DNA from 2 places in the Bradyrhizobium huanghuaihaiense genome. Region 2 is predicted to be linked to the other one. Evidence: riboswitches for the same ligand, from Rfam matches in the RefSeq annotation. Region 2 holds a riboswitch; the other holds the start of a gene.
The links. A riboswitch is a leader RNA that binds a small molecule or an ion and turns the genes downstream of it on or off. The one in region 2 is predicted to bind glycine.

Region 1: it holds a riboswitch for glycine, as region 2 does, so the genes downstream of both, gcvT (glycine cleavage system aminomethyltransferase GcvT) here and N2603_RS17225 (D-amino acid dehydrogenase) in region 2, are expected to answer to the same signal.

Annotation. Positions count from the first base shown of each region.
Region 1 covers NZ_CP104172.1:3,475,529-3,479,944, forward strand. The annotation lists gene gcvP (aminomethyl-transferring glycine dehydrogenase) at 1-452, opposite strand, end outside; gene gcvH (glycine cleavage system protein GcvH) at 470-838, opposite strand; gene gcvT (glycine cleavage system aminomethyltransferase GcvT) at 849-1,994, opposite strand; glycine riboswitch at 2,140-2,230, opposite strand; gene alaS (alanine--tRNA ligase) at 2,451-4,416, shown strand, end outside.
Region 2 covers NZ_CP104172.1:3,636,933-3,641,348, forward strand. The annotation lists gene N2603_RS17215 (ABC transporter permease) at 1-218, opposite strand, end outside; gene N2603_RS17220 (ABC transporter permease) at 236-1,177, opposite strand; gene N2603_RS17225 (D-amino acid dehydrogenase) at 1,359-2,660, opposite strand; glycine riboswitch at 2,728-2,833, opposite strand; glycine riboswitch at 2,837-2,941, opposite strand; gene N2603_RS17230 (M20/M25/M40 family metallo-hydrolase) at 3,145-4,275, opposite strand.

The sequences.
Region 1 (4,416 bases), 160 kb from region 2:
TCGTCCAGCAGCGAGGCGTTGGCGACGTCGAGCCCCGTGAGGTCGCAGATCATGGTCTGGAAGTTGAACAGCGCCTCCAGCCGGCCCTGGCTGATCTCGGGCTGGTAGGGCGTGTACGCCGTGTACCAGGCCGGGTTCTCCAGAATGTTGCGCTGGATCACCGCGGGCAGGATGGTGCCCGAATAGCCCTGGCCGATCAGCGAGGTGAAGACCTGGTTCTGCGCGGCGAGCTCGGCCATATGCGCGATCGCCTCGGTCTCGCTGAGCGGCTTGCCGAGATCGAGGGGGGATGCCTGCCGGATCGAGGCCGGCAGCGTCTCCGCCATCAACGCGTCGACGCTCTTCGCGCCGACGGCCTCGAGCATTGCGGTGACATCGCGCGCGGAGGGGCCGATGTGGCGGCGGACGAAACTGGCGGCGGTCTCGCCGCTGGATTTACGGTGCGCGGTCATCGCTTGCTCCATCGTCCCTAAGCCGTATGCGCCTTGTAGGCGGCTTCATCCATGAGGCCGCCGAGCTCGCTCTTGTCGGCAATCTTGATCTTGAAGAACCAGGCCGCGCCCTGCGCGTCCGAATTGATCAGCGCCGGCTCGGCGGCCAGCGCCTCGTTGGCCTCGAGCACTTCGCCCGTAACAGGTGCGTAGACGTCGGAGGCGGCCTTCACCGATTCCACGACGGCGGCGGCTTCCGCCTTCTTCAAAGCGCGGCCGACCTTGGGCAATTCGACGAAGACGACGTCGCCGAGCTGCTGCTGTGCGTAGTCGGTGATGCCGACCGTGGCGACGTCGCCGTCGATGGCGAGCCATTCATGATCGGAAGTGTACAGCGTCGTGGTCATTGTCGAGTCCTCAGCGTTTGTAGGTGTTTTTCACGAAGGGCATGGCGGCGACGGCGAGCGGCAGGCGCTGGCCGCGCACCTCGGCGAAGAGTTTTGTGCCGAGCGCGCTCAGGCTCACGGGCACGTAGCCCATCGCCACCGGCGCACTCAGGCTCGGGCCGAACCCGCCAGATGTGACCTTTCCGATGGGCTCGCCGCCCGCGCTGTCGGCAAACAGCAACGCGCCTTCGCGCACCGGTGCGCGGCCCTCGGCGAGCAGGCCGACGCGGCGGCGGGATGCGCCATTGTCGAAATGCGCAAGGATCTTTTCCGCGCCGGGAAAGCCGCCGGCACGGGCGCCGCTGCTGCGGCGGCTCTTCTGCACCGACCATTCCAGCGCGGCCTCGACCGGCGTGGTGACGGTGTCGATGTCGTGGCCGTAGAGGCAGAGCCCGGCTTCCAGCCGCAGGCTGTCGCGGGCGCCAAGGCCGATCGGCAACACGTCCGGATTGTCCAGCAGCATCTTGGCGAGGCGTTCGGCATCGGCAGCGGGAACCGAGATCTCGAACCCGTCCTCGCCGGTGTAGCCGGAGCGGGAGACGAAGCACTTGATGCCGGCGACCTCATGCGGGCCGGCGTCCATGAACTTCATGGCCGGCGCCTCTGCACAGAATTTCGCCAGCACCGCCTCAGCCTTCGGGCCCTGCAGCGCGATCAGCGCGCGGTCGGCAAGCGAATCGATCACGCAGTCATCGGACAGATTCGCGCGCAGATGCGCCTCGTCCTGTTCCTTGCAGGCGGCGTTGACGACCAGGAACAGGTGATCGCCGAAATTGGCGACCATCAGGTCGTCCAGGATGCCGCCGTCCGCATTGGTGAACTGGGCATAGCGCTGCCGCCCCTTGGCGATTGCCACGATGTCCTGTGGCACCAGCCGTTCCAGCGCGCGGGCGGCGTCCTCGATCCTCCCGGATTTCGGCAGCAAGCGGATCTGGCCCATATGGGAGACGTCGAACAGGCCGGCTTGGATGCGGGTATGAAGGTGCTCCTTCAGCACGCCCGCGGGGTACTGCACGGGCATGTCATAGCCCGCGAACGGCACCATCTTGCCGCCCAGGGAGACATGGAGGCTGTGGAGGGGCGTACGTTTCAGAGAGTCTTGGCTGTGCGCTAGCATCTAAGGGGCCCTCGGCGGTTCCCGGGGAGGATTCCCCATGGACACCAGTCGAAGCCCCATCTGTCGCTGTGCCTGAGAGTATTATCCCGTCGGCGGACGCTGGTCCGGGCCTTAAGCCCGTCGGCGCCTCTTTCCAGATGCTGTCAAAGCCACGCGGTCCTTTTGCCTGAGAGTTTCCGGGGCGGTTGCTCCTTCGGCGCCGGCTGCCTAAAGCCGGTCTCTCCCGACGTGGCCGTACGATACAGATGGGTACAGACCACAGGCCAGCCAAGGCTGTCAACGCGACTTCAGCGGCTTTCAACCGGATTGAGCGCCTGCGGCAACCCTCTGATCTCCTTGCACAGTTTCTGGACAGCGAAGCTGGCCTTGTCTAAAAGCGCTTTGGCCCGCAGATATCAGCCTTAATTTCCGGTTTGGACGGCGGCAGCGGGCCCAAGCACACCCGATTGGATGAACATGAGCGGCGTCAACGAGATCAGGTCGACCTTTCTGAACTTCTTTGCCGAGAACGGCCACGAGATCGTGCCGTCCTCGCCACTCGTGCCGCGCAACGACCCGACGTTGATGTTCACCAATGCCGGCATGGTGCAGTTCAAGAACGTCTTTACCGGCGTCGAGAAGCGGCCTTACCAGCGCGCCACCACGTCGCAGAAATGCGTGCGCGCCGGCGGCAAGCACAACGACCTCGACAATGTCGGCTACACCGCGCGCCATCTCACCTTCTTCGAGATGCTCGGTAATTTCTCGTTCGGCGATTACTTCAAGGAGCGCGCGATCGAGCTCGCCTGGAAGCTGATCACCAAGGAGTACGGGCTGAAGAAGGACAAGCTGCTCGTCACGGTCTACCACACCGACGACGAGGCGCACGGGCTCTGGAAGAAGATCGCCGGCTTCTCCGACGACCGCATCATCCGCATCCCGACCTCGGACAATTTCTGGGCGATGGGCGACACCGGGCCGTGCGGCCCGTGCTCGGAGATCTTCATCGATCGCGGCGAGCACATCTGGGGCGGGCCTCCCGGCTCGCCGGAAGAGGATGGCGACCGCTTCCTCGAATTCTGGAATCTCGTGTTCATGCAATACGAGCAGGTGACGAAGGAGGAGCGCGTGGATCTGCCGCGTCCCTCGATCGACACCGGCATGGGCCTGGAGCGCATGGCCTGCGTCCTCCAGGGCGTCGAGAGCGTGTTCGAGACCGACCTGTTCCGCAACCTGATCGATGCGACCGCGTCCGCGCTCGGCAGCGGGCCGCAGGAGCAGACCGCCGGCTCGTTCCGCGTCATCGCCGACCATTTGCGCTCTTCCGCCTTCCTCGTCACCGACGGCGTGCTGCCCTCGAATGAGGGCCGCGGCTATGTGCTGCGCCGGATCATGCGCCGCGCGATGCGCCATGCGCAGCTGCTCGGGGCCAAGGAGCCCCTGATGCATCGCCTGGTGCCGGCGCTGGTGCGCGAGATGGGCCAGGCCTATCCCGACCTGATGCGCGCGGAGAAGCTGATTGAGGAAACGCTGCGGCTGGAAGAGACCCGCTTCCGCAAGACTCTTTCGCGCGGCTTGGCGATCCTCGACGAGAAGAGCGCGGGCCTGAAAAAAGGCGACATGTTCGACGGCGACGTCGCCTTCACGCTGTACGACACCTACGGCTTCCCGCTCGACCTGACGCAGGACGCGCTGAAGTCGCGCGGCATCGGCGTCGACCAGTCCGCCTTCACCGACGCGATGGAGCGCCAGAAGGCCAAGGCGCGCGAGTCCTGGAAGGGCTCGGGGGAGGCTGCCTCCGAGGCGATCTGGTTCCCGCTGCGCGAAAAGCTCGGCGCCACCGAGTTCCTGGGTTACGAGACCGAGAGCGCCGAGGGCGTCGTGTCCGCGCTGGTCAAGGACGGCGCGGAGGTTGCCAGTCTCAAGGCCGGCGAGACGGGCGCGCTCGTGCTGAACCAGACGCCGTTCTACGCGGAGTCCGGCGGCCAGGTCGGCGATACCGGCGTGCTGATCGGTGAGGGCGGCATCAAGTTCCGCGTCACCGACACGCAGAAGAAGCTCGGCGATTTCTTCGTCCACATCGGCACCGTCGAGAGCGGCGAGCTCAAGCTTGGCACCGCGCTGCAGCTCGAGGTCGATCATTCCAGGCGCTCGTCGATCCGCGCGCACCACTCGGCGACGCATCTGATCCATGAGGCGCTGCGCCAGGTGCTCGGCGACCACATCGCCCAGCGCGGCTCGATGGTCGCGCCCGATCGCCTGCGCTTCGACTTCGTGCATCCGAAGCCGATCACGGCGGAGGAGCTTGCCCGCGTCGAGGACATCGCCAACGACGTGGTGCTGGAGAACGACGAGGTGACGACGCGCGTCATGGGCGTCGACGAGGCCCGCGAGGCCGGCGCGCGCGCCCTGTTCGGCGAGAAGTATGGCGACGAGGTCCGCG
Region 2 (4,416 bases):
AGCAGGAATTGCGCCGAAGCCGGCTTCAATCGCTGCGACGGCGCAAGCTGGATCGGATCATGCGGCGCGATCAGCGGCGCGAGGATCGAGATCACCACGATCAGGGCGAGCAGGAACGTCGCCGTCGCGATGATCGGCGTCGAGGTCAGGAATCCGAAGCGCGGCCGCAGCGGCGACGTGATCGGAATGGACGACTGGGGAAGGGTATCGACCGACATTTGTTCTTGTCCTTGCCTCAGTACCGGATCCGGGGATCGAGCAGGGTATAGGCGACGTCGATGAGAAGATTGACGACGACGTAGATCAGCGACGTCAGCAGGATCATGGCCTGGATCACCGGATAGTCGCGCGCCAGCACCGCATCGACGGTGAGGCGCCCGATGCCGGGGATGTTGAACACGCTCTCGGTGACGACGACGCCGGAGATCAGCAGCGCAAAGCCGGTGCCGATCACGGTGATCACGGGCACGGCGGCATTGCGCAGCGCATGCCGCATCATCACGGCAACCTCGTTGATGCCTTTCGCACGTGCCGTTCGCACGTAATCTTCGCCGAGAACGTCGAGCATCGCCGCGCGCGTCATGCGCGCGATCAGCGCGATGTAGATGAAGGACAGGGCGCAGGTCGGCAGGATCATGCGCTCGAAGAACGGCCCGAAACCGTTGAAGATGCTGCGGAAGCCCTGCACCGGCACCAGGCGCAGATCGATCGCGAAGACCTCGATCAGGACATAGCCGACCACGAACACCGGCACGGAGAAGCCCAGGACCGACAGGCCCATGACGAAGCGGTCGATCCAGGTGCCGTGCTTCCACGCCGCGATCACCCCCAAGGGAACCGCGACGATGACGGCGAGGATGATGGTGCACAGCGCGATCGAGATCGACGGCTCGACGCGCTGGCCGATCATCTTCATCACCGGCAGGTTGGAGATCAGCGATGTTCCGAGGTCGCCGTGCAGCAGCTTGTTCACCCAGGTGATGAACTGCACGATCAGGGGCTCGTTGAGGCCGAGCGATTCGCGGATGCGCTCGAGCCGCTCCGGCGTCGCATTGTCGCCGGCGAGGATCGCGGCGGGATCGCCCGGCGTCAGCCGCAGCAGCAGGAACACGAACAGCGCGACGACGCCCATCACGGGCACCGCGGCCAGAACGCGGCGAATGAGATAACCTAGCATGCACCTATCTCCGGCTGCGGAACTTGTGGGCCCCTGGGGCGCCCGTGGATTCGAACGTGTCTATCATGCGCGCCTGTCACTCGGGCTGGGAAAGCCGGCCGGAGATGCCGGTCTTTCGGGGCAAATTGTGTGCCAAGGGCAGGGCAGTCGCAAGAGGCCGCCGCCCGCCGGCTTCAACCACTCAGGATGCATGACGCAGCTCACGCTCAACCCCAAGTGAAGGAACGGTCGGCGGCGCATTGAGCCCGCGCCAGCCGTCGATGGTCCCGGCGATCATCTGCGCGGTGGCGGCCGACAGGGTCCAGCCGAGATGGCCGTGGCCGGTGTTGAAGAACACGCCCGGAATCCGCCCCGCGCGCACCACCGGCATCATGTTCGGCATCATCGGGCGCAGCCCGGCCCAGGGCACGACGCGCGAGGTCTCGATGGCGGGGAAGTTGCTGCGCACCCAGTCGACCAGCGGCTGCACGCGGTCGGCGCGGATGTCGCGATTGAAGTCGTTGAACTCGGCGGTGCCGGCAACGCGAAAGCGATCGGCACCGAGCCGGCTGGTGACGATCTTGGCGGCTTCGTCGAGCAGGCTCACGGTCGGCGTCGCGTTGCGGCTCTCGGCGGTGTCGAGCTGCACGGTGATCGAGTAGCCCTTCACCGGGTAGACGTTGATGCGATCGTCGAGGAGGGCCGCGAAGTGGCGGCTGGCGACGCCGGCGCAGACCACGACACCGTCCGCCTTCAGCATGCCGCGCGCGGAGGCGAGGGCATCGCTTGCAGCAAGATCGGCCCAGCCGAGCACGAAGCCGCTGCCGGCGCGCGCGATTGAATCGATATTGGCCTCGTGGATGAAGGTCGCGCCGCGCCGCTTGCAGGCGTCCGCCAGCCCGCGGGTGAACTTGTGGATATCGCCGGTCGCATCCGACGGCGTGTAGAAGCCGCCATAATACGCCTTGCGCAGCGTCGGCTCGATCGCGCGGATCTCCTCCGGCGTCACCGGACGGCGATCGAGGCCACCTTCCTGCAACAGCGCGTTGACGCGCAGGCCGGATTCGAAACCCGTCTTGTCGTGATAGATGTGGAGGATGCCGCGGCGCTCGAGATCGAAGTCGATGCCTTCGCGCGCTGCGATCTCGAACAGATGCTTGCGGGCTTCGATCGCGAGCCGCGTGGTCTCGATCGTATTGGCGCGGTAGTTGCCGATGTTGGCGACGAACTCGCTCATCCACGAATATTTGTGCCAGTTCGGCCGCGGGTTCATCAGCAGCGGCGCGTCGCGCCGGAACATCCAGCGCAGGCCTTTCAGGATCGTCGCGGTGCTGTTCCACACTTCGGCATTGCTGGCGGAGAGCTGTCCACCATTGGCGAATGATGTCTCCATCGCGGCATAACGGTGCTTGTCGAGCACCGTCACCTCAAAGCCGCGTTCGAGCAGGGCATAGGCAGTCGTCACGCCGGTGATGCCGGCGCCGATGATGGCGATATGGGTCATGGCAGGTTCGGGGCTCCCGTGAGTTAGGATAGGCTGACCGCCGGCCAAAGGCCGTTGGCGGCGCCCCATCTGTCACGGTTACCTGAGAGCTTGATCCGCTGCGGATCACGCAACGGACTATCCCCTTCGGTGGACGCCACGATTGCCTGAAATCGCGCCGCCTCTCTCCAGATCGTCCTGACGATACGGTCCTTTTGCCTGAGAGTTTCCGGGGCGGTTGCTCCGTCGGCGCCGCAACGAAAGCCGAAAACCTTCGTTGCGATCTCTCCCGCATCGTCGCGTGGACGATCGAGCAGTACGATACGCCTCATTTTTAGACAAGGCTAAATTTAGACCGCGACTGCCAACGCATTGTGCAGTGCGATGTTGTCGCAGTCATTCCGGGGCGCGCGTAGCGCGAACCCGGAATCTCGAGATTCTCAGGTGCGCAATCGCGCACCATAGTTCGATGCTGTCGCATCGCCCCGGAATGACGGCTGCGCCGTCACTCCAGCGTCGCCAGCAATCCCGCCATCAAGCGCCCGCGTTCGACGAGGCTATCGATCTCGATGAACTCCTCGAGCGTGTGGCCGTTGCCGCCGCGCACGCCAAGGCCATCGAGAGTTGGGATTCCCATCGCACCGGTGAAGTTGCCGTCGGAGCCGCCGCCGGAGCTCGCATGCGGTAATTCCGCGCCGAGGGATTTGGCGATGCCGCGCGCCTTCTCGTACAGCGCCATGGTGCCGGCATCCGGCTCCCACACCGGCCGCGTCACGCCGCGGGTGACCTTGAAGGTGACGTCGTTGTTGGTGCCCGAGAGTGCCAGCATCCGCTCGACGCCGCGGTCGAGATCGGCCTGGCGCTTGGCCATCGACAGCGCTTCGCCGGTCGCGGTCGTGGCAACGCAGTTGACCCATTGTCCCCCATGCACGACGCCGACCGAAAAGGTGCAGTCCTCCGTCGTCATCGCGTCGATTGCGAGAATCTGCCGCGCCATTTCGCGGATTGCCGAACGGCCCGCCGACAGCGTCGCGCCGGCGTGGCTCGGCCGTCCCGTCGCCTCGAGATTGAAGCGTGCGATGGCGTAACGTCCGGTGGTGACGCCGTTGTCGGCGCGGCCGGGCTCGGGCACCAGCACGTATTTATTGCGCGCGGCTTCCGCCTCGATGATGTCGCGCGTCGAAGGCGTGCCGACTTCCTCGTCGGGCGTGAACAGCACGGTGATCGGCAGCGGCGTCGTGAACGAGGCGCGCGCCAGCTGCCGGATCGCTTCCAGCGAGAGATAGTTGCCGCCCTTCATGTCGTAGATGCCGGGGCCGTAGCACCTGTTGCCCTCGCGCCGCCATTTCAGCTTCTCGATGGTGCCGACCGGATGGACGGTATCCATGTGACCGGCGATCAGGATTCCCGGCTCGCCCCGTTTCGGATGCGGAAAACGCGCGCGGATCACGCCGCCAAAACCCTGACGGCCGGCGATGCGCTCGATCGTCGCACCCATGATGGCCATATCCCGCGCTGCGATATCGAGCATGCGGTTCACCGCGTTCGCGTCCCAGGTCGGGCTCTCGCATTCCACCCAGGTGCGCAGGCCCTCGAGCATGGCCTCGGAATCGAAGGGAAGATTGGCTGGATTCATCTTAATGTCTCTCAAGCTGCGAAAGATGGAACGCGCATTGCATCGGCGCGGGGGCAGGACAAGCGGAGAGCGTTGTAGAGCCAATCCGATCTTTGTGGAGCCCGTGCGCGCGCTGCGAGGGCTTGCAACGAAACCGGATTG